4 regions of the Sphingopyxis granuli genome follow, and region 2 is predicted to be linked to each of the others. Evidence: predicted binding sites of a transcription regulator. Region 2 holds the regulator's gene; each other region holds the start of a gene.

Region 1 (5,763 bases), 370 kb from region 2:
GCCGCGCGCGACCCCAAGGGCCGCAAGACCATCTACGACATCCTGCCCAAAGGCCTGCCGCGGCTGATGCCGGTGGGACGGCTCGACTATAACACCGAGGGGCTGCTGCTGCTGACCAACGACGGCGAGTTCAAGCGCCAGCTCGAACTGCCTTCGAGCGGGGTCGAACGCAGCTATCGCGCGCGCGCCTTCGGCGAGATCAGCCAGGCGCAGCTCGAGGAACTGGCGCTCGGCATCACCATCGACGGCGTCCGCTATGGAAAGATCGACGCCAACCTCGAACGCCGCACCGGGCGCAACCAGTGGATCGAACTGACGCTGACCGAGGGCAAGAACCGGGAGGTGCGCCGCGTGCTCGAACATCTGGGCTTGCAGGTCAGCCGGCTGATCCGGACGCGCTACGGCGCCTTCTCCCTCGATGGGCTCGACAGCGGCGCGGTCGAGATCGTGCCGCGCGACGCGCTGTTCCAGTTTCGCCGGCGGATGGGCTGAGGATGCGGGTGATCGCCGGCGAATGGCGCGGCCGCAAGCTGCTCGCGCCCCGGACCGATGCGACGCGGCCGACCGCGGACCGCACGCGCGAGACGCTGTTCTCGATGCTCGCGAGCCGCCTCGGCAGTTTCGAGGGGCTGCACGTCGCCGACCTGTTCGCGGGCTCGGGCGCGCTCGGCATCGAGGCGTTGTCGCGCGGCGCCGCGCACTGCCTGTTCGGCGAGCAGGACAGGGACGCGCTCGACGCGCTGCGGAAAAACCTCGCGGCGCTGGGTGCGGGGCCGCGCGCGGAGATACGCGCCGGATCGGTCCTTTCCCTCGGTCCCGCGCCGCGCGCCTGCGACCTGCTGCTGTTCGACGCGCCCTATGGCACCGGCGCCGGCAGCGTCGCGCTCGACAAGCTGGCCCGCCTCGGCTGGGCCGGCCCCGACAGCTGGGTTTCGATCGAGACCGCCGACCGGGAAGCGGTCGATGTCGCCGGCTTCGCGATCGAAGCGGAACGCCGCGTCGGCAAGGCGAAGCTGACCCTGCTGCGCCGCGCCTGACCGTCGTTCAGCCGGCGGCGGCGCCCTGCCGGCGCACCATCAGCAGCCCGATCCAGCTGACGACCCCGGCCAGCGCCAGATAGAGGCCGACGACCCGCGTCCCGCCCCAGTCGCCGAGCGCCTGCGCGATGATCGGCGCCAGCGCGCCGCCCAATATGCCGCCGACGTTGAAGGCAACCGACGCGCCGGTGTAGCGCACCTCGACGGGGAACAGCGCGGTCAGCCAGCTGCCGAGCGGGCCATAGACCAGCCCCATGACGAACAGCGACGCCGCGAGCCCGAGGAAGATGAGCAGCCACGACTGCGACGCCAGCGACGGCCCGAACAGCAGGCCGACGAGGATCGTCGCGCCGCACCCCCAGGTCAGCACCCGCTGCGCGCTGACCGCGTCGCTCCGGTAGCCGGCATAGACGATCCCCACCGCCATGAAGAGGATCGCGCCGAGCTGGATCAGCAGGAACTGCTCCTTCGGATAGCCGAGCGCCGTCGTCCCGTGGGCCAGCGCGAAGCTGGTCGCGAGATAGAAGATCGCGAAGCAGGCGACGACCGCGAAGGTGCCCGCGAGCGTCGGGACGAGGTGGCGGCGGAACAGTTCGCCCAGCGGCACCGCGACGGGCGCCTGCCTTTCCAGCGCAGCGGCGAAGGCGGGCGTCTCCCCGATCCTGAGCCGCACCCAGAGCCCGAGCCCGACGAGCACCGCCGAGACGAGGAAGGGGATGCGCCAGCCCCACGCCGCGAACTCCGCATCGCTGAGCCACAGGCCGAGCAGCAGGAACAGGCCGTTGGCGGCGATGAAGCCGACCGGCGCGCCGAGTTGCGGGAACATGCCGAAGCGCGCGCGCCAGCCCGGCGGCGCATTCTCGACCGCCAGCAGCGCCGCCCCGCCCCATTCGCCGCCGAGCCCGAATCCCTGTCCGAAACGCAGGATACACAGCAGCAGCGGCGCGACCCAGCCGACCATCGCATAGGTCGGCAGGAACGCGATCAGCAGCGTCGAGGCGCCCATCAGCATCAGCGAGGCGACGAGCGTCGACTTGCGGCCGATGCGGTCGCCGTAATGGCCGAAGACGATCGCCCCGACGGGCCGCGCCAGAAAGGCGAGCCCGAAGCTCATGAAGCTCAGCATCAATTGCGCCGAGGGTGATTCGGACGGAAAGAACAGCGGCCCGAACACCAGCGCCGCGGCGGTGCCGTAGATGTAGAAATCGTAGAATTCGACCGCGGTCCCGACGAGGCTGGCGGTCAGGATGCGCGCCTGCGCGCGATAGGGTGTCAGATCCACGGGCGGCGCCCCTTCCCTTCGTGATGGCGGGTCGCTTTGAACGGATCATGCGCTCCGGCGCAAGACCAAAGACCGTCCGCCGCGCAGCGCCGCCGCGTCCCGCCGCCTTGCACTGGACAGCATCGGCGCCGTTCCCTAATCGTTCGCGCGTGAACAGCCGCCCCGCCTCCCCGCCCGATCTTCCCCCGCCGCACCCGTCGGACCCGCCCTATCTGCAGGGGCTGAACGGCCCGCAGCGGCAGGCGGTGCTGACCACCGAAGGCCCGGTGCTGATGCTCGCGGGGGCGGGCACCGGCAAGACGGCGGCGCTGACGGCGCGGCTGGCGCACATCATCGCGACGCGGCGCGCGTGGCCGTCCGAAATCCTGGCCGTCACCTTCACCAACAAGGCGGCGCGCGAGATGCGCGAGCGCATCGGCCGGATGATCGGCGACGCGGTCGAGGGAATGCCGTGGCTCGGCACCTTTCACAGCATCGCGGCGAAGATGCTGCGCCGCCATGCCGAACTGGTGGGGCTGCAGAGCAATTTCACCATCCTCGACACCGACGACCAGCTTCGCGTCCTCAAGCAGCTCATCCAGGCCGAGGGGCTCGACGAGAAGCGCTGGCCGGCGCGCCAGCTCGCGGGGCTGATCGACAGGTGGAAGAACCGCGGCCTGACCCCGCCCGACCTCGACGCCGCGGACCGCGAAGCCTATGCCGATGGCAAGGGGCAGCATTTCTATGCCCTTTATCAGGCGCGGCTCAAGACGCTGAACGCCTGCGATTTCGGCGACCTGCTGCTCCACATGCTGGTGATATTGAAGACGCACCGCGACGTGCTCGAACAATATCAGCAGCGCTTCAAATATATCCTCGTCGACGAATATCAGGACACCAACGCCAGCCAGTATCTCTGGCTCCGCCTGCTCGCCCAGGCGCGCAAGAACATCTGCTGCGTCGGCGACGACGACCAGTCGATCTATTCGTGGCGCGGCGCCGAGGTGGCGAACATCCTGCGTTTCGAAAAGGATTTCCCCGGCGCGACCGTGATCCGTCTCGAACAGAATTACCGCTCGACCCCGCAGATTCTTGCCGCCGCCTCGGCGCTGATCGCTCAGAATTCGGGGCGGCTCGGCAAGACGCTGTGGACCGATCTCGAGGCGGGCGACAAGGTCCGGGTGGTCGGCGTCTGGGACGGGCCCGAGGAAGCGCGGCGGATCGGCGAGGAGCTCGAAGACCTCCAGCGCCGCGGCACCAGCCTCGACCGCGCCGCCATCCTCGTCCGCGCGCAGTTCCAGACCCGCGAGTTCGAGGATCGCTTCATCGCCATCGGCCTCCCCTACCGCATCGTCGGCGGCTACCGCTTCTACGAACGCGCGGAGATTCGCGATGCGCTCGCCTATCTGCGCCTCGTCCAGTCGAGCGCCGACGACCTGGCTTTCGAACGGATCGTCAACGTGCCGAAGCGCGGGCTCGGCGACAAGGCGGTGTCGCGCATCCACCAGTTCGCCCGGATCGAGCGCACGCCGCTGTTCCATGCCGCGGCGCGGATCACCGAGACCGACGAGCTGACCCCGCAGGCGCGCCGCCAGCTCGCGAACTTCGTCGCGATGATGCGGACCTGGCAGGCGAAGGCGAACGACCTGCCGCACCCCGAACTGACCCAGCTGATCCTCGACGAATCGGGCTATACCGCGATGCTTCAGGCCGACCGCAGCGCCGAAGCGGCGGGGCGCCTCGAAAACCTCTCCGAACTCGTCCGTGCGATGGAGGAATATGATTCGCTCGAAGCCTTCCTCGAGCATGTCAGCCTCGTCATGGATCGCGACAACGACGATCAGACGGAGACCGTCACCATCATGACGATCCACGCCGCGAAAGGCCTCGAATTCGATCATGTCTTCCTAGCCGGATGGGAAGACGGCGTCTTTCCGTCGCAGCGCGCGATGGACGAAGGCGGCACCGCGAGCCTGGAGGAGGAGCGCCGCCTCGCCTATGTCGCGATCACCCGCGCCCGGCAGCGCGCGAGCATCTATCATGCCGCCAACCGCCGCATCTACGGCCAGTGGATGAGCAGCATTCCGAGCCGCTTCATCGCGGAGATTCCGCCCGAGTTCGTCGACAGCGAGAACAGCTTCGGCGGCGGCGCTTCGCTTTGGCGCGCCAACTGGTCGGCGCAGGGCGACCCGTTCGCGCATGTCGCGACGCAGAGCCCGGCACGCACGGCGACCCGCGGCCCTGCATGGCAGCGCGCGCTGGCCGCGTCCTCGACCATCACCCGGGCCCCTGCGCCGAGCGAAGGCGCCCCCGCCGCCTCGGTCGGCGCGAAGCCGCGCGCCGACCTGGCGATCGGCATGCGCGTCTTTCACGAGAAATTCGGTTACGGCCAGATCATCGACGTCGACGGCAACAAGCTGGAGGTCGAATTCGAGCAGGCGGGCACCAAGCGGGTCCTCGACGGCTTCGTCCGCGCCGCCTGAGAGCGCAGGCGGGGCGATGGAGGCTTAGACCCACAAAAGCCCTGTATACGCGCATCGATTATGTGTCTTTTTGCGGCTTTATGGCCTTTAGGGATTCGGATTTCGACACGGTTTGTCCCTTTCGTCACCCTGAACTTGTTTCGCAATTACCCCCTTCCGACAGGTGAGCGTTCCCCGGCGAAAGCCGGGGTCCAGATGGCACAGCGCTACCTCGCATGGATCCCGGCTTTCGCCGGGGATCACCAGCGTCCCTGTCTCAGGGGTATAAACGCCAACTTGTTTCAGAGCCTGCCCCGGACCCGATCCGGGGGTCCATGGTCTGCCCTCACCTGAAAGGCGGCACAAAAGGAGAGGTCCGGCCATGGATGCTGAAACGAGTTCAGCATGACGAACGGATGAGGCGGCGCGCCGAACGCCAGATCCCCACAGACCATAGAGCATGATAATATTGGATCGACACTTCGTCATTGCGAGCGAAGCGAAGCAATCCAGGGCGGTTACCGCCACTCTGGATTGCCGCGCGGCTTCGCCGCTCGCAATGACGATTCCAGTCGATGTCATCACGCTCTGAGGAGAGCGCCGGCAGCCGACGACATGCGGGCGAACGGGCAATGGAAAGAGCCGAAGAATCGGGCTGGCACCGCCGGATAATGTAGGAAAGCCCTGATGCCGGCCGAACGACCGGCATTCTCCGACGCGAGGCGCGGCCACCGCCATCGCTCCACCAGCCTTGTTGCAAACACGCCGCGCCGCGCTATGCCGGGGCCATGACGCAGGGTGGGGACTGGATGGGACAGGCGCGCGCGGCGTTTCAGCGCGGCGACGATGCTGGCGAGATAGCGGCGCTCGAAGGCGCGATCCGCGCCGACCGTGGCAATATCCTGGCGCTGCTCGCCATGGCGGAGGCCAAGCGGCGGCGCGACGACTCGCGTGCCGCGTGCAGTTTCTACCGGCTGGCGCTGAGCACGGCGGCGATCATGCC
Region 2 (5,763 bases):
CACTTGCAGCGGCAGCGTCTCGAACAGGAAGAGCGCGCCTTCGGCAATCTCGTCCAGTGTTTTGGCGCGCGGCTTGAGCGCATCCATCGCCCGCACCAGTACCGCATGTCCGGCATCGCCCAGCGGTCGCCCGATGCGCCGCTCGACGCGTGGCGCGACAAGGCCGGCGAGCCGCGCATCGTCGGCCTCGCGTATATAATGGCCGTTCAGATTCTCGAGCTTCTTGAAATCGAAGCGCGACGGCGAGCGGCCGACATGCGCGAGATCGAACCACTCGATCGCCTGTTCGCGGCTGATGATCTCCGCATCGCCGTGCCCCCAGCCGAGGCGGAGCAGATAATTGTTCACCGCTTCGGGCAGGTAGCCGAGTTCGTCGCGATAGGCGTCGACGCCCAGCGCGCCGTGCCGTTTCGACAGCTTGGCGCCGTCGGCGCCGTGGATCAGCGGCACATGCGCATAGACCGGCTCGCGCCAGTCCATCGCGTGGATCAGCGCCCGCTGGCGGAAGGCGTTGTTGAGATGGTCGTCGCCGCGGATGACGTGGGTGACGCCCATGTCGTTGTCGTCGACGACGACGCTCAGCATATAGGTCGGCGTGCCGTCGCTGCGCAGCAGGATGAAATCGTCGAGCTCGGCATTCTGGACGGTGACCTCCCCCTGGACGCGGTCGCGGATCGTCGCCGCGCCGTCCTGCGGCGCGCGCAGGCGGATGACGTGCGGCGCGGCGGGATCGCCGTCGTCGCGGTCGCGCCACGGGCTGCGGACGCGGAACGGGACGCGCTTCTCCTGCGCCTCGGCGCGCATCGCGGCCAGCTCGTCCTGCGTCAGATAGCAGCGATAGGCCGCGCCCTTCGCGAGCAGTTCCTGCGCGACCTCGGCATGGCGGCCGGCGCGCGCGAACTGGAAGACGGCGTCGCCGTCCCAGTCGAGGTCGAGCCAGCGCATCCCGTCGAGGATCGCGTCGATCGCGGCCTCGGTCGAACGCGCGCGGTCGGTGTCCTCGATGCGGAGCAGGAACTTGCCGCCATGGTGCCGCGCGAACAGCCAGTTGAACAGCGCGGTGCGCGCGCCGCCGATATGGAGGAAGCCGGTCGGGGAGGGCGCGAAGCGCGTCACCACGTCGGTGCCGGTCGCTTCGGCGGGATCGGTCTTGTTTTCGGTTGCCACTCTGGCCTCTTTCACTCACCTTGCGGCCCCGGGCGGGGACCGGGGACGATGTCGGGGCAGCCCCTAGCATGGCGACAAGGAGGCTTCAAACGCCCATTGGGGAAAGCGCGGCCGCCGCGTTGCGGCGCGCCTTCGCGTGGCTGGAGGACCGGCTCGACCGCGAGCGCGAGCGGTTGGGGCTGTGGCTGCCGGTCGCGCTATCGGCGGGGATCGGCCTGTGGTTCGCGGCGCCGGCGCGGGCGCACTGGATCGGGGCGCTGTTCCTTCTTGGCGGCGGCGTCTGCGGCGGCTTGCTGATCGGCTGGCAGCGGCGGACCGGGCGCAGTCTTGCGATCGCCTGCGGTGCGATGGCTGTGGGACTGCTGCTGATCTGGGCGCGTGCCGAGTGGGTCGCGGCGCCGGTGCTCGCCTATCCGGCGACGACCGAATTTTCGGCGGTGGTCGAAAGCGTCGAGCCGCTGCCGGCGCGCGGCACGGTGCGGATGATCGTGCGGCCGCACGGGCGCGCCGACCTGCCGCCGCGCATCCGATTGACGCTGAGCGGCGAGCGCGCGGCGGGAATCGCACCCGGCGAGTCGATCGGCCTGCGCGCGCGGCTGATGCCGCCGCCGGCGGCCAACCTGCCCGGCGGCTACGACTTTGCCCAGCGCGCCTGGTTCGACGGCATCGGTGCGGTCGGGACGGTGCTGGGAGAGGTCGCGCGCGCGCGCGGAGCGGACGAGCGACGCCAGCCGCTGCGCGCGCGGCTCAGCGCACATATCCACACCGCGGTGCCGGGATCGCCCGGCGGTGTCGCCGCGGCGCTCGTCACCGGCGACCGCGGCGCGATCGCCGAGGCGGATAACGAGGCAATGCGCCGCAGCGGGCTCGCGCACCTGCTTTCGATCAGCGGCCTGCATGTGACCGCGGTGATCGGTTTCGTGATGCTGCTCGCGATGCGGCTGCTCGGGCTGAGCCGGCGCCTTGCGCTGGCGGGCCATGTGTTGCCGCTGGCGGCCGCCGCGGCGGCGCTGGCCGGGGCGGGCTATACCTGGCTGGCCGGAGCGGAAGTGCCTACACTGCGGTCGCTGATCGCGGCGCTGCTCGTGCTCGCCGCCTTCCTGATGGGGCGCGAGGCAATCACGCTGCGCCTCGTCGCGGCGGGTGCGCTGCTCGTGCTGCTGTGGCGCCCCGAAGCACTCGCCGGACCCAGCTTCCAGCTCAGCTTCGCGGCGGTGACGGCGATCATCGCATTGCACGAAAGCCGCTGGATGCGCGCGTTCCTGGCGCAGCGCGACGAAGGCACGGCGCTTCGTCTGCTGCGCGCCGCGGCGGGGTTGCTGCTGACGGGGCTGGTCGTCGAGGTCGCGCTGGCGCCGATCGCACTGTTCCATTTCCACAAGGCGGGGCTTTATGGCGCGCTCGCCAATATCGTCGCGATCCCGCTGACGACCTTCGTCATCATGCCGATGGAGGCGCTGGCGCTGCTGTTCGACGGCGTCGGGCTCGGCGCGCCCTTCTGGTGGGTCGCCGAACAGGCGCTGCGGCTGCTGATCGCGCTCGCCCACCGGGTCGCTTCGGCGCCGGGAGCCGTCGCGACGCTGCCCAGCTTTCCGCCGGGCGGCTTCGCACTCGCGCTATTCGGCGGCCTGTGGCTGCTGCTGTGGCAGACGCGCTGGCGGCTCGCCGGGGTGGTGCCGCTGCTGGCGGGGGCCGCCATCCTGCTCGCGCAGCCGCGCCCCGACCTGTTGATCTCCGGCGACGGACGCCACATCGCCGCGGCGGTTCCCGGCGGCGGCTATGCGCTGCTACGCGCGCGGGCGGGGGATTATATCCGCGATTCTATGGCCGAGGCGGCAGGGATCGACGCCCCGTTCGCCGCGCTCGCCGATCTCGACCATGTCGAATGCAACGACGATTTCTGCCGCTGGCAGCAGGGGCAGGGTGCGATAAGGCGCATCATCCTCGCCGCGCGCGGCCGCGACCGCATCGATGGACGCACCATGGCCGCCGCCTGCGCCGCGGCCGACGTGGTGATCAGCGACCGCTGGCTGCCACGCGAATGCATCGGGCGCTGGCTGACGATCGACCGCAACAGTCTGGAAGCGAGCGGCGGTCTTGCGCTCTATCTGGGCGAGCGGCCGCATGTCGCCACCGCGCTGCGCGCCGGCGACGCGCATCCATGGCGACGACCGCAACAGGTCAGTGGTAACGACGAAGCAATCCCGACAGGCGGCCCTGCACGATGACGCGCTCGGCCTCGTAGCGCTGCGGTTCATAGGCGCTGTTCGCGGGATCGAGCCGGATCATCGGCCCTTCGCGGCGGAAATATTTGAGCGTCGCATCCTGTCCGTCGACGAGTGCGACGACGATGTCGCCCTCGCGCGCGGTGTTCGCCTTCTGGATCAGCGCATAGTCGCCGTCGAGAATCCCCGCTTCGACCATCGAATCGCCCGACACTTCGAGCGCATAATGCTCGCCCGCACCGAGCAGCGCGGCGGGAACCGAAAGCTGGTTGTGATCCTCGAACGCCTCGATCGGCACGCCGGCGGCGATGCGGCCGTGCAGCGGAACCTCGATGATGTCGTTGGCGGCGATCGGCTTCAACGCCGGCGCCGGCTTGCGCAGCGGCACGACGGTGTCGCGCGCCGGTGCCTTCGCCGCCTCGGGCAGCTTGAGCACTTCCAGCGCGCGGGCGCGATTGGGCAGGCGGCGCAGGAAGCCTCGCTCCTCGAGCGCGCTGATCAGCCGGTGGATGCCCGATTTCGACTTGAGTCCGAGCGCATCCTTCATCTCCTCGAACGAGGGCGAAATTCCGCTCGCGTCGAGGCGCTGCTGGATGAAGTGGAGCAGTTCGTGCTGCTTCGCGGTCAACATCTCTCGGTCTCCATGCTGTCAATGGACATATAGAGAACGATAGTGGAACAGAGCGGAACTTGTCAAGCGATGACAGAACGGCCTGAGCCTAGGACGTCCTCAGCCCTCCAGTAACGTTCGGGTCGCCGCAGTCACGTCCGCCTGCCGCATCAGGCTTTCGCCGACCAGAAAGGCGTGGACGCCGCTCCAGGCGAGGCGCTGGCAGTCGGCATGGGCGGCGATGCCGCTTTCGCCGACGAGCAACGTGCCCGGCGGAACGCGCTGCGCGAGCCGTTCGGTGACGGCAAGGTCGGTCTCGAAGGTACGAAGATCACGGTTGTTGACGCCGATCAGGCGCGATCGGAGGTGGGTGAGCGCGCGGTCGAGTTCGGCCTCGTCATGTACCTCGACCAGCACGTCCATGCCGCGTTCGAGGGCGGCCGCCTCGATCTCGCGCATCGGCCCGTCGTCGAGGGCGGCGACGATGATCAGGATCGCGTCGGCGCCGATCGAGCGCGCTTCGGCGACCTGCCATGGGTCGATCATGAAATCCTTGCGCAGCACCGGCAGGGCGCAGGCGGTGCGCGCGGCGATCAGAAATTCCTCATGCCCCTGGAACCACGGTGCGTCGGTGAGCACCGACAGGCACGCCGCGCCGCCGGCTTCATAGGCGCGCGCGTGATCCGCCGGATTGAAATCCTCGCGGATCAGGCCCTTGGAAGGCGAAGCTTTCTTGATTTCGGCGATCAGGCCGAAGCCGCCCGCGGCGATCTTCTTTTCCAGCGCCGCCGCGAAACCGCGCACCGCGCCCGCGTCGATCGCATCGAGCTGCGTCACCGACCGGCTCTTGCGGCGTTCGGCGACCTCTTCGGCCTTGGTGGCGAGGATTTCGGTCAATTTGTTCATATGGAATGCTTTTCCGGGCACTGGGCGTCGTTCATCGGTAAGCGATCCAGCAATCGAGCAGCGCGTTGGCAAGACCCTTGTCGATCGCCTCGGCGGCTTCCTCGACCCCGTCGACGAGACGGTCGACCGCGCCCGCGACGACAAGCGCCTCGGCGGCGTTGTAGAGCACCGCGTCGCGATAGGGGCCGTGCTCGCCCTGCAGCAGGTCGCGCAAGGCCCTGGCATTATAGCTGGCGTCGCCACCGCGGATCGCGGCGATCGGATGCGAGGGCAGGCCGGCGTCGGCCGCGGTGCTACGCTGCATCTGCACGCCGTCGGGCGTCACCACCGCCACCTCGTTGCCGCCCGCGAGCGACAGCTCGTCGAGGCCCTCGTCGCCCGAAATGACGCGCGAATGGTCGGTGCCGAGACGGTGCAGCGCTTCGGCATAGACCGGAACATAGGCGGGGCGCGCGATGCCGATGAGCTGGCGCGTCACGCGCGCCGGATTGGCGAGCGGCCCCATCAGGTTGAAGATGGTGCGGCGCGCCAGCGCCTGGCGGATCGGCTGGATGCGCTTCATCGCCGGATGATGGTTGGCGGCGAAGAGAAAGCAGATGCCGAGGTCGGCAAGCTGCGCCTCCGCCATCCGCCCGGCGCGCTCCATGTCGAGGCCGAGCGCCTCGAGCGTGTCGGCCGCGCCGGATTTCGAGGAAGCGGCGCGATTCCCGTGCTTTGCGACGGGAACCTCGCACGCCGCGACGACGATCGACACCGCGGTCGAGACATTGAGCGTGTGGTGGCCGTCGCCGCCGGTGCCACAGACGTCGATCGCGCCCGCGGGCGCCCGGATCGGGATCAGCCGCTCGCGCATCG
Region 3 (5,763 bases), 650 kb from region 2:
GCGCGCGGCCAGCCGCTCGCGGCGATCACCCCGCCGCGCCTTTACCGCGTCGTGCTGGCGCTGCGCGTCATCGACGCTTTAGGTGAAGGGGCGACGCTGCGAACCGTTGGCGAAGCGTTCGTTCGCGCGGATGATTGGCCCGGTCGCGGGGAGTCGACCAAATCCGCCGCGCGCCGGCTAGTGGGCTTCGCCCACCGCCTATGGTCTGGTGGACCCGCGACGATCCTGTCCGGCGCGTTTCAATCTCACTGACTTTTGCGGTCGTCCGCAGGATATTCACTTTCGTCGAACAAGGCTTGCGGTCGAATATTCAGCGCCTCGCAGAGACTCCAGATGGTGAGCAAGGTCGCGTTCTGCTCGCCGCGCTCGATCAGCCCGACATGCGCGCGATCGACGCCCATCCGGACGCCAACCTCTTCCTGACTTAATCCGGCGGCAATGCGGTAACGGCGGGCATTGCTGCCGACGAGCTTTCTCACGTCCATCCAGAGGTTAGAGGACAGTCGGGCATTTTGATGCTACGTATTATAATACTCGCAACAATGGACCCTTGATTGATGACCTTATCCTTCCTGAATAGGTGCCGGTGCGGGATCGCGGAACGCGCGCCCGACGCTCCCGTCATGACCGACTACGACCGCGTTCATATATTGACCTATGCTCGACTGCTTGATGCCGAGCGCGACGGTTACGACTGGCGCGATGTGGCAATGGAGGTGCTTGACCTCGACGTTGCGGCCGATCCTTGCGGCGCAAAGAACTGCTGGCAATCGCACCTCGACCGCGCCCATTGGTTCGTCGATGGCGGCTTCGCCGCTTAGGCGCCGACCTGCGCATGATGGAAGCGGCCCGATACGGCAGCACCCCGACATGGTTGTCCCGGCTCCCAAGCTAGGGGTGTCGGATTCTCGTATCGCCAAATCCGACACGTTCGCGGGCGTGAACCGCGCGCCATGCTCCCTCTTTCGCCGACACGGCGCGAAGGAGCGAAAGACAGCATGGAGAGCGACGACAGCATCGAGCGCGCGCGGCAGGCGAAGCGCGGCTCACCCTTCCTAAGCCCCAAGCAAGCCGCCCACTATCTCGGCGTCTCGCTGCGGACCTTGCAGGTGCATCGCACCAACGGCACCGGGCCGCGCTTCCGACGTCCCTGCCAGCGCATCCGATACCATATCGACGATCTCGATGCCTGGTCGCTCGAACAGGCCAAGGTGCCGGGCCGTGACTGACCCGGCGCGCGCAAAACGGATCGGCCGATGGGCGATCGGCTGCGCCGGTCTCGCGATCGTGCTTGCGGGGACGCTGGTCACGCCGCCCCGTCCGCGCTTCCTATGGAACGTCACCGCCAGCGCGCCGGTCGGCCTCTACGCGGTCGGCGGCGGCGCGCCACTCGCGCGCGGCGACATGGTGATTGCGCGTGTGCCGATCGAGTTCCGGTTGTTCGCGGCGCGTCGCCATTATCTTCCCGCGAATGTTCCGCTAGTGAAGCGCGTTGCCGCCGCGGCGGGCGATGAGGTCTGCGCCGACGGCGCGCGCGTTACCGTCAACGGTCGGGCCGTCGCCGTGCGTCTCGATCGCGACGGCGCAGGGCGGCCTATGCCGTGGTGGTCGGGATGCGCCTTGCTCCGCGACGGGCAAGTTTTCCTGTTGATGGCCGACAGCCCCGCGTCGTTCGACGGGCGCTATTTCGGCGTGAGCGAGGCCGGCGATATTGTCGGCAAGGCACGACTGATATGGCGGCGGTGAGGATCGCGCTCGCCGCGCTCGCGCTGCTTGCGGCTTCGCCCGCTGAAGCGCAATCGGTCGATCGCTGGCGCCCCTATATCGCCGAGGCATCGGCGCGCACCGGCGTCCCGGTCGAATGGATCGAGCGCGTGATGCGCGCCGAAAGCGGCGGACGGACGACGCAGGGCGGCCGCCCGATAACCAGCCGCGCGGGGGCAATGGGCCTCATGCAGCTCATGCCGGGAACATGGGCGGACATGCGCGCGCGGCTCGGGCTGGGGAATGACCCGCATCATCCCCGCGACAACATCATGGCGGGAACCTATTATCTGCGACTCATGTATGACCGCTTCGGTTATCCCGGCCTGTTCGGAGCCTACAACGCGGGGCCGGCGCGCTACTCGGCCTGGCTCGCGGGGCGGTCGGACCTACCCGGCGAGACGCGCGCCTATATGGCGACTGTCGCGAATCGCGCCGCGCCGACACGAGCGCGGCGCGTCGCCCTGTTCGCGGAGCGGCGGGATCGGGACGCGGAGGGCAACACTCGCGAGGCCGCGCATCGAATTTTCTTCATTCGCCAATAACGCGGCGACGCCTGAATTTCCTTGACGTTGACGGGTTACGAACGTGCGCCCTTGCCTTCGGCTCGGCGCACGCCTCTTGCGATACTGTTCTCTCTATGTTCTCATTTGGCAATGGAACAGATCAACCCGAGTCGAATCGCCGAAACCATCCTCACCGCGCCCGGCTGGGCGCGCGTCGGAATCACCGCGCCCGCGCCGCACGTCCGCACCGATGCCGCGCACGAGCTGGCCCGCGTCATCCTCGCCGCGATCGAGGGCGGCGGCACAGGCGCGCCCGCGGCCGACCAGCCGGCCTTGCCGCTGTGACGGGGCGCGCCCTGTCATGGGCCGTTGGGCGGCCGATGGGTCGCGGATCGCGACCAATCTCTTCGAGGCCGCGGCCTGGCATTATGCGGTCAAGCCGGTGTGCCGCTGCGGCCATAGCACCGCGTTCAACCCGCATGGCCTCTGGTGGCGCTTCGAGCGGCGCGGCTGGGATGTCCGCTTCGACAAGGCGCTCGGGCGCTTCTGGTGCATCCGCTGCAAATGGCGCACCGGGCGCCGCGTCCGCCCCGTCAAGTTCGAGCTGGTGCAGCAATCGGTCGACGACATCGAGCTCGAATATCCGCCCGATCACGAATGGAAGCGCGCCGTTCGCCGCTTCCGCTGCTAGGAGATAGCGCATGGACGCCGAGAATGACGACGCGCTGGTCGGCATCGGCAAGCGCCACCGCGTCATGGTCTGGGACGGAGACAAGGAACGCGAGGTCGAGCTTCATTGGGGGCTGCCCTCGCGCGATCCCGACATATTCCAGATACCCTTGCTCAAGTCCGAAACCGCGATCATCGACCGACCCTGCCTGCTGCTCGCGACCGAGTTCGGCTTGGTGAAGCGCGGCAAGACCGTCTATGCCGCGAGCCTCGTCAGCGACGAGCCATTCTTCTGCATCGCCGCCGTCTGGCGCCCCGGCGGGCGCGACTGGCCCGACAGCTTCGCCGCGCTCACCGTCCCGGCCTATCCCGATCTCGCGCCCCACAAGGACCGCCATGTCGCCGTCGTTCACCCCGACGATTGGTTCGACTGGCTGATGCGCGCACGCGATCCGCTGGACATGCTGCGGCCCTTCCCCAAGGATAGCTTCCTTATCATGCCGCCGATCCAGCAGGGATTCGACGAACTGCTGGCCGGCGCCGCCTGAAGGAGCGCCCCGCGCCTTGTGCAACCTGGTGACGATGAAAGCGTCGGTCGATGAGGTGGCCTCGGTCTTCCGCGCGCGGCGGCCGAAGGCGACCAACGCCGCACCCGGCGACGTCTGGAAGGGCGGCACCGGCTTCGTCGTGCGCGAGGATGCCGGCGCCCGCGTCATGGACGCGATGCACTGGGGCTTCCCGCGTCATTCGGTCAACAAGCGGACCGGCGCACCGAACAAGCCCACGCCGGTCAACAACGCCCGCGACGACAAGCTGATGTCCGCTTACGGGATGTGGCGCGAATGGTTCGTTGCGCCCGCGCACCGCTGCCTCATTCCCTTCACCGCCTTCGCCGAGGCCGAAGGTCCGGCGGGGGCGATGACCAAGACATGGATCAGCGTCGCCGACCAGCCGCTGGCGGCCTGGGCCGGCCTCTGGCGTCCAACCGACGAATGGGGCGACTGCTACACCGGCGTCATGGTCGATGCGACCGCGGAACTGTTCGACATCCACGACCGGATGCCCGTCATCCTGCACCCCGACGAGCATGACGCCTGGCTTCGCGCGCCTGCGGCCGAGGCGATGGCGCTCGTCCGGCAATATCCCGCTGCTTTGCTTGGCGTCGAGCGCACCGACGAGCCTTGGTCGGCGCGCGGCGGCCCGGCGCAGGCGGCCTTGCCGCTCGGTTGATGTCATGCGCCTCAGATCGACGCGGCTCCGCTGGCTCGCGCTGGCGGTGCTCTACAATGTCATCGACGACACCGGACCCGATGCCTTCGAGCCGGGACTCGACGTGCGCCTTGCGCTCGCCGTCCTCTTTGCGATGAGCGATGGGGACCGCGAACCGTTCGATGATTATTGGAACGGGCTGCGCGATCCGCTCGATTACTGCGATCGTGACGGCGAGCGCGAATATGTCCGGCATACCCGCGCGCGGACCAATTTGACCGGCATCGCGCGGCGCGTCGGGCTGCATTTGACGTGGCAACTCATGGCCTCGCTCGGCAAGGGACGGAAACCGAAGCGGGATAGCGTCTCGGATTGACGGACGCGCGGGCTGGCGTCAGCCGGGGCGCGCAGCGGGGCCGCCGCGATCGGTCGGCGGCGGCGCATCGAGCAGGAACTGCACACGCTCCATCTCGGCAAGCAGCGCCTCGATTTGCGGGCGAACCGCGCCATATGCGCCGGGGTGGCTGGCAAGCTCGTCCCTGATGCCTTCGATCGCGTCGAACAGCGTGTCCGAAATCGCCATGCTTCACCTCCACCGTCTGCGGTCCATATTGAGATATTCCGCGCCGATATTCAAACGGGACGCGGGCCAAAAGCAGGGTGCGCGGTTTCCCGCCCAGCAGGTTGCGGCGTCTGTCCCGGCAAGCCGGGCCACCGGGGCTTTGCTGCGCTAGGCGGGCTGCGCCCGCCAAGCTCCGTCGAGCCGCTTGCCGCGTCTCGCCCCATCCGGGCGACAATCCCCTGACGGGGACAGCTAAAGCTATCGAATCGCGCGCGTAGCGCGCGATGGGGATCTGGAGCCAGTCGCTTCCATCACACCCTACGCCGTCTCTCAGAGTCCCTGGCGTGCCACACGGATTTTCGGCGGAAAGGAGTTGCGTCGAGGGGAAGCTCCGCTAGCCAAAATGGGGGCGGCGGCATTTGCTTCTCTGGGAGAAGCGCCGCCCCCATTTTGCCAAGCTGCGCCAAACCCCTCGACCGTGCCTCTTTCCGCCAAGAAATCCGCGCGGCACTTGGGACTCTGCGAGGACGGCTCCGGTTGCGATGGAAGCGCCCGGCCCCACGCTCCATGTCCCTGTCGAGAAGGGATCGGCCGCTTGGGCGGCCGATGCGCTTTCTTTGTTTTCCGGGGCCGCTGGTCGCGGCCCTTTTTCTTGCTCGGACCCACCAGTCACGATGGATTTGTGTCAAGAAATCAATGTCATAGAGCGTATTCTGATGGTCCTCTATAAGTATAGATGCCGCTGGGCGGCAGACTTACTTGAACCGAAACCGACTAGATGGAGTGAATGACATGGAAAACATTGGCACCCTGACCCGCAACGACAATGGAACCGTGACCGGCTTCGTTGCTGAAACGCATTACGACTTCGAGATTGCGCTCGGTCGCGCGAATATCGAGCGCGAGAACGCGCCCGACTTCCGCCTGATAACCAAAAGCCCGCGCGGTCGCGACGTGCCGATCGGCTATCTTTGGCAGCATAAGGGACGCGAAAGCGGCGAAACCTATTTCGGTGGCTACATCAGGAGCAGCCAGAGCGGTTTCGTTCGCCTT
Region 4 (5,763 bases), 1.9 Mb from region 2:
TTCCATATTGCTGAACGCGGTCAGCATCATCTTGATCTCGGTCGGCTTGAACACGCGGCCGTATTTTTCGTGGTAGCAGTCCTGCACCTCGATGTCGGCCTGGGTGAAGAAGCGGAAGATCTGCGTCAGCAGATTGCGTTCGTGGTCGCTGATCTTCTGCGCCCAGTCGCGGCAATCCTCGCCCAGCGGCACTTCCTCCGGCACCCAATGAATCTGCTGCTGGCGCTTCCAGAAATCATAGGCCCAGGGATATTCGAAGGGCTTATAGGTCTTGCGGGCTTCGAGAAGAGGCATGGTTCGTTTCTTTCGTCAGGCAATGGCAGCGGCAGGGCGGACAAGGGCAGATGCCGGACGGCCCGGCGGGCGTCCGGCATGATAGAAGGGGGTACGCGGGCCCGGTGCCCGTGCCGGCGTCAGCCGGCGGGCGGGATATAGGGCGCGCCGAGCGTCGCGCGGCCGTCGATCGCGTCGATCTCCTGACGCTCCCCGCTCAGGAACAGCATCAGGAAGGCGCCGAATCCGCCGAGAACGAACAGGACGATCGCGATCCACACCGCGCGCGCCGATGCCGTCACGCCGCGCGGTGCCGGGCCGGGTTCCAGATCGTTGGTCCGCTTGGCGAACAGGCGCGCCACGCCGCGCGCGTTGATGATGAGCCAGATCATCGCGACGAAGCTGACCAGCGTGAACAGCGCCGTCAGGATCGGGTAGTGGATGATGTCGCTCATCGCCATGCTCCGCTTCAGCCCGCCTCGCGTCGGAATAACGCGCGAGGGCTGCGGAGGATGCGTGGCGGCGCTTGCCGCGGGACAGGGATGCGCGTGCGCGCATCACTGGCACGCCAGGCATTCGTCGTAATCGGTGCTTTCGGCCGTGAGTTCGTATTTGGGCGCTTCGGCCGTGTTATCGGCCTCGACACCGCCCGCGAAGCCCGCGCGCTGCACCGACTTGGACCGCAGATAATAGAGCGACTTGATACCGAGTTCCCACGCGCGATAGTGGAGCATCAGCAGGTCCCACTTCTCGACGTCCGCCGGGATGAACAGGTTCAGCGACGCCGCCTGGTCGATATAGGGCGTGCGGTCGGCGGCGAGTTCGAGCAGCCAGCGCTGGTCGATCTCGAAGCTCGTTTTGAACGCGTCCTTCTCGTCCTGCGTCAGGAAGTCGAGGTGCTGGACGCTGCCGCCCTTTTCGAGGATTGAATTCCACACCGCGTCGCTGTTCTTCGCCTTGTCGACGAGCAGCGATTCGAGGTGCGGGTTCTTGACCACGAAGCTGCCTGACAGCGTCTTGTGGGTGTAGATGTTCGCCGGGATCGGCTCGATGCACGCGCTGGTGCCGCCGCAGATGATGCTGATCGACGCGGTCGGCGCGATCGCCATCTTGCAGCTGAAACGCTCCATCACGCCCTGGTCCGCGGCGTCGGGGCAGGGGCCGCGCTCCTTGGCGAGCAGCATCGACGCCTGGTCGACCTGCGCGCGGATATGCTTGAAGATGCGCAGATTCCACGATTTCGCCATCGCGCCCTCGAAGGGCAGGCCGCGCGCTTGGAGGAAGCTGTGGAAGCCCATGACGCCGAGGCCGACCGAGCGTTCGCGGCTCGCGCTGTATTTGGCGCGCGCCATTTCGTCGGGCGCGCGGTCGATATAGTCGCTGAGGACATTGTCGAGGAAACGCATCACGTCCTCGATGAACGGCTTGTCGCCGCTCCACTCGTCCCAGGTTTCGAGGTTGAGCGACGAGAGGCAGCAGACCGCGGTGCGGTCGTTGCCCAGATGGTCGCGGCCCGTCGGCAGCGTGATTTCCGAGCAGAGGTTCGAGGTCGAGACCTTCAGCCCCAGGTCGCGGTGATGCTTGGGCATCATGCGGTTCACCTGGTCGATGAAGATGATGTAGGGCTCGCCGGTCGCGAGCCGCGTCTCGACCAGCTTCTGGAACAGCCCGCGCGCGTCGACGGTGCCGCGGACGCTCTGGTCCTTGGGGCTGCGCAGATTGAACTCGACGCCGTCGCGCACCGCTTCCATGAACTCGTCGGTCAGGAGGACGCCGTGGTGGAGGTTGAGCGCCTTGCGGTTGAAGTCGCCCGACGGCTTGCGCACCTCGAGGAACTCCTCGATCTCGGGATGCGAGATGTCGAGGTAGCAGGCGGCCGAACCGCGGCGCAGGCTGCCCTGGCTGATCGCGAGGGTCAGCGAGTCCATCACGCGCACGAAGGGGATGATGCCGCTGGTCTTGCCGTTGAGGCCGACGGGTTCGCCGATGCCGCGGACATTGCCCCAATAGGTGCCGATGCCGCCGCCGCGGCTGGCCAGCCAGACATTCTCGTTCCAGGTGCCGACGATACCCTCGAGGCTGTCGTCGACCGAGTTCAGATAGCAGGAGATGGGCAGGCCGCGGCCGGTGCCGCCGTTCGAGAGCACCGGGGTCGCAGGCATGAACCAGAGGCGCGAGATATAGTCGTAGAGGCGCTGGGCGTGGTCGGCATCGTCGGCATAGGCGCATGCGACTCGCGCGAACAGGTCCTGATAGGATTCGCCGGGCAGCAGATAGCGGTCCTGCAGCGTCTCCTTGCCGAAATCGGTGAGCAGCGCGTCGCGGCTGGAATCGGTCGTGACCTCGAATCGGCGCGCGTGCACTTTCGGTTCGCCTGAATCGCCCTGCCCGACGACCGGCGAATCAGTCTTCGATTCGGCCGCACCGGGCGCATCGTTTCTCGTCAGTTCCACCGTCGCCACGTCGTTCATCTCCACCCGTTCGGTCTCGCGAAAATCCATCCTGCTTCACCCCGTTTGCATGGCGCGCGACGGCGCCTTCGTTCTTGTCTTGTTCGACTCGGGGCGAAGCCCCAGCCTAGCATCTTTCGGCGCGTCGGGTGGGACATATTTGGCGCACCACGCCCTTTTCCCGCCCCTCTGCACGAAGAGCGACGGAAATCCGCCATTTGCAGCCAGATACAATTTCTTGGGGCCCCCCGACGGATCACCCACCACCTATAGTGCCACTTCGGCGCAGGGATGCAAGAGAGTAAATGCCCGATTACCGACTCGATTCGTCGCTGATTTGATTCGGTTCATCGCTCGCGCCCGCTCCGCGATGCGCGCCGGTCACGCTATTCCGCGGGTTCGACGCTTTCAGATGCGTGGCCGTCAACGGCCGTGTCACGGCAGGGAGCGGGATGGGGGCAGCGGGGCCCGGGCGCGGATGGAAATGGCTCCATCCCGAATCGCCATTCGCCCAAAAAGAAAAGGCCCCGGCGATGCCGAGGCCCTTCCTGCAATTTTTTCAAGGCTTAGGCGTGCGCGCCGCCAATGACGCTGCCGGAGCCGCCAAGCCAACCCCAAAACCAACCCATGATCAATCTCCTGTCGGCACTGCCCCACGAAAAGAACAGTTAACCGCGCGTATACCTTAATTTTTAAGGTAAATCGAGTCTTAACCAATGGGATTGCCGCCAGATTGGCAGCTATGCGATGCGGCTGTGGGAAGTGGGGAAGATCGACGCGACCAGATCGGAAAACAACTGCGGTTTTCCAAGATGATAGCCCTGTCCGACGTCGCAGCCGAGTTGATGGAGCAACGCCATCGTCGGGGCGTCCTCAATCCCTTCGGCGACCGCGACGGCGCCCAGACGATGCGCCAGATCGATGGTCGATTTGACGATTTCGAAGTTGCGCTGCGAATCGCGCATCGTCATCACGAATCGCTTGTCGATCTTGATCTCGTCGGCTTCGATCTCGGTCAGATATTCGAGGTTGGACTGGCCGGTGCCATAATCGTCGATCGACAGGCGGATGCCGGCACGACGAAGCTGCGCCAGCGTCTGGCGCGCCTGCCGGCTGTTCTCGATCTGCGCGGTTTCGGTGATCTCGATCGTCAGCAATTCGGGCGGCAGATGATGCGCCGTGAGCATCACGCGGATCGTGCCGACGAGGTCGTCATGGTCGAGCAACGCCGCCGACAGGTTCACCGACATGTTGGCGTGGAGACCGCGGGCATGCAGCTGGGCCGCCGACCGGATCGCCTGGTCCATGACGAACAGCGTCAGGCGATAGATGTCCTGGCTCTTCTCGGCCTGGACGATGAACTCGTCGGGCGGGATGGGGCCGCGGGTCGGATGCGTCCAGCGCACCAGCGCCTCCACGCCGACCAGCTGGCCGGTCGCGATGCCATATTGCGGCTGAAAGGCGACCCATATGTCGCCGCCGGTCAGCGCGTCCTCGAGCTGCGAATGGAAACTCAATTGCCAGCCGGCGTCCTCCTGCTGGCGCGGCATATGTTTGGTCCACAGCGTGCGGGTGCGAACCGCGTGATCGGCGGCGACCAGCGCCGCGGCCAGCCGCTGCGCGTTCGATCCCTCGAACTCGTCGTTGACGCCGAAGGCGATCGCGACGTCGATGCGCGCGCCGCCGATCGTCAGCGGGGCGTTGAACAGCGCGGCGAGACCCGCGAGCTGCGCCTCGATCTGGCTATGCTGATAAAATGGGACGAGCCAGGCGAAGTTGCCGTCGGGGTCGTGGTGCAGCGCCGTCGACTGCGACGCGAGCTGCAGGCGGCGCGCGACCTGCTCGACGAGCTGCTGGCTGCCTTCACCGGGCAGGAAGGCGACGAGATCGCCGAAATTGACCAGTTTTGCCGCAATCACGGTGTGACTTCCGAACGGCGCCTGCGATCGCAGCGCCTCGAAATTGGGCAGCCCCGATACGGGATTTTCATGGAGCGCCGATTCGCGGCGGCGGCGGCGCGAGACATTGGCGCCAAGCACTCCGATCAGAACCAGCGCGGCGCCGATCGAACCGGTGACGAGCATCGTCGTCAGCCAGACCTTGACGATGATCAGCACGAGGATCGTGCCCAGCGCTATCGCATTGAACCATCGGCCGCGGCGAACGGCTACGGCGCCCAGTGTCGTGAGTAAGGCAAGCGCGAACGCGGGCATCCAGCCTATGTCGGCCGGATCGCCTCGCTTCAACGTCTCGGCGCCAATCAAATGGATAAAGGCTCCCGGGACGAGGTTATGTCCCGGCAAGAAGTGCGAATCCTGATAAGAGGAGGCTGCGGGGGCAAAGATGACATCTTTGCCCGCCAGCTCGCGCCGTCCGACCTTGCCCGACAGCAGGTCGATAGCCGAGTAGGTGTGAATGGAGTCGGTCCGATAAGAATAGTCGATCGCAAAATCCTCGATCGGGAACGACCTTTGTGCGAGCAGCGCGGAAAAACTGGGAACCGCCTTTCCCTCGACGGAGACGGCGGTTGCAATGCGCCAGATTTGCCAGAAATCGTAATCCAGCCGAATGCTGGCATGCTGCGCCGCGGGACCGAAAGCGGGACTGGGCAGAAACGAGCGCTGCGGATCATCGGGTGTTGCCGAACCGGGGGCCATTCCCAGCACGACGCGATCGCCCATGCGCTTTACGGCCGCGACGAGTCGAGGAAAGTCGCTGTCTGCTTCGCGCCGATTGTAGAGAAAGTCGATGAACAGCCGACGCGCGCCGGCGGCATTGACCGCGTCGACGACCTGCGCATGCTGCGTCAGTGAAAAGCTGGATTTGGGGGAATTGTCGAGCGTTCGCTCGTCGATCGCGACGACCACGATATCGCCCGACACCGGCCGCCAGGCGAACCGGCCGATGGCCGCTTCGACCAGCCGGTCGAGCGGCACCGCGGCCGCCGACAGGCCGACGAGCACGCTCAACAGCAGCGACAGGCCGATGGACCGCCAACTGATGATCAGACTTCTGACCGGATTGGGCACGCACGTCTCCA

The links. The regulator LexA, encoded in region 2, represses DNA repair genes until DNA is damaged. The targets are predictions, from matches to a motif close to GTTCCNCNCTTGTTCT.
Region 1: a site for LexA is predicted at 2,450-2,465, ahead of SGRAN_RS11520 (ATP-dependent helicase). Genes of this name have one in related genera too.
Region 3: a site for LexA is predicted at 2,396-2,411, ahead of SGRAN_RS12845 (DUF6771 family protein). Genes of this name have one in related genera too.
Region 4: a site for LexA is predicted at 2,815-2,830, ahead of SGRAN_RS18380 (ribonucleoside-diphosphate reductase subunit alpha). Genes of this name have one in related genera too.

What each region holds. Positions count from the first base shown of each region.
Region 1 is NZ_CP012199.1:2,484,660-2,490,422, forward strand. It holds gene SGRAN_RS11505 (pseudouridine synthase) at 1-492, shown strand, start outside; gene rsmD (16S rRNA (guanine(966)-N(2))-methyltransferase RsmD) at 495-1,037, shown strand; gene SGRAN_RS11515 (MFS transporter) at 1,045-2,313, opposite strand; gene SGRAN_RS11520 (ATP-dependent helicase) at 2,469-4,781, shown strand; gene SGRAN_RS11525 (aspartyl/asparaginyl beta-hydroxylase domain-containing protein) at 5,549-5,763, shown strand, end outside.
Region 2 is NZ_CP012199.1:2,109,946-2,115,708, forward strand. It holds gene gltX (glutamate--tRNA ligase) at 1-1,167, opposite strand, end outside; gene SGRAN_RS09775 (ComEC/Rec2 family competence protein) at 1,236-3,395, shown strand; gene lexA (transcriptional repressor LexA) at 3,349-4,023, opposite strand; gene trpC (indole-3-glycerol phosphate synthase TrpC) at 4,123-4,908, opposite strand; gene trpD (anthranilate phosphoribosyltransferase) at 4,940-5,763, opposite strand, start outside.
Region 3 is NZ_CP012199.1:2,757,995-2,763,757, reverse strand. It holds gene SGRAN_RS12875 (DNA -binding domain-containing protein) at 1-252, shown strand, start outside; gene SGRAN_RS12870 (helix-turn-helix domain-containing protein) at 246-485, opposite strand; gene SGRAN_RS12865 (hypothetical protein) at 624-821, shown strand; gene SGRAN_RS12860 (helix-turn-helix domain-containing protein) at 999-1,229, shown strand; gene SGRAN_RS12855 (S26 family signal peptidase) at 1,186-1,746, shown strand; gene SGRAN_RS12850 (lytic transglycosylase domain-containing protein) at 1,734-2,309, shown strand; gene SGRAN_RS12845 (DUF6771 family protein) at 2,421-2,615, shown strand; gene SGRAN_RS12840 (hypothetical protein) at 2,632-2,961, shown strand; gene SGRAN_RS12835 (SOS response-associated peptidase family protein) at 2,972-3,487, shown strand; gene SGRAN_RS12830 (SOS response-associated peptidase) at 3,504-4,169, shown strand; gene SGRAN_RS12825 (hypothetical protein) at 4,174-4,524, shown strand; gene SGRAN_RS12820 (hypothetical protein) at 4,543-4,731, opposite strand; gene SGRAN_RS12815 (DUF736 family protein) at 5,503-5,763, shown strand, end outside.
Region 4 is NZ_CP012199.1:4,007,765-4,013,527, reverse strand. It holds gene SGRAN_RS18390 (ribonucleotide-diphosphate reductase subunit beta) at 1-294, opposite strand, end outside; gene SGRAN_RS18385 (hypothetical protein) at 414-728, opposite strand; gene SGRAN_RS18380 (ribonucleoside-diphosphate reductase subunit alpha) at 831-2,774, opposite strand; gene SGRAN_RS18375 (EAL domain-containing protein) at 3,464-5,752, opposite strand.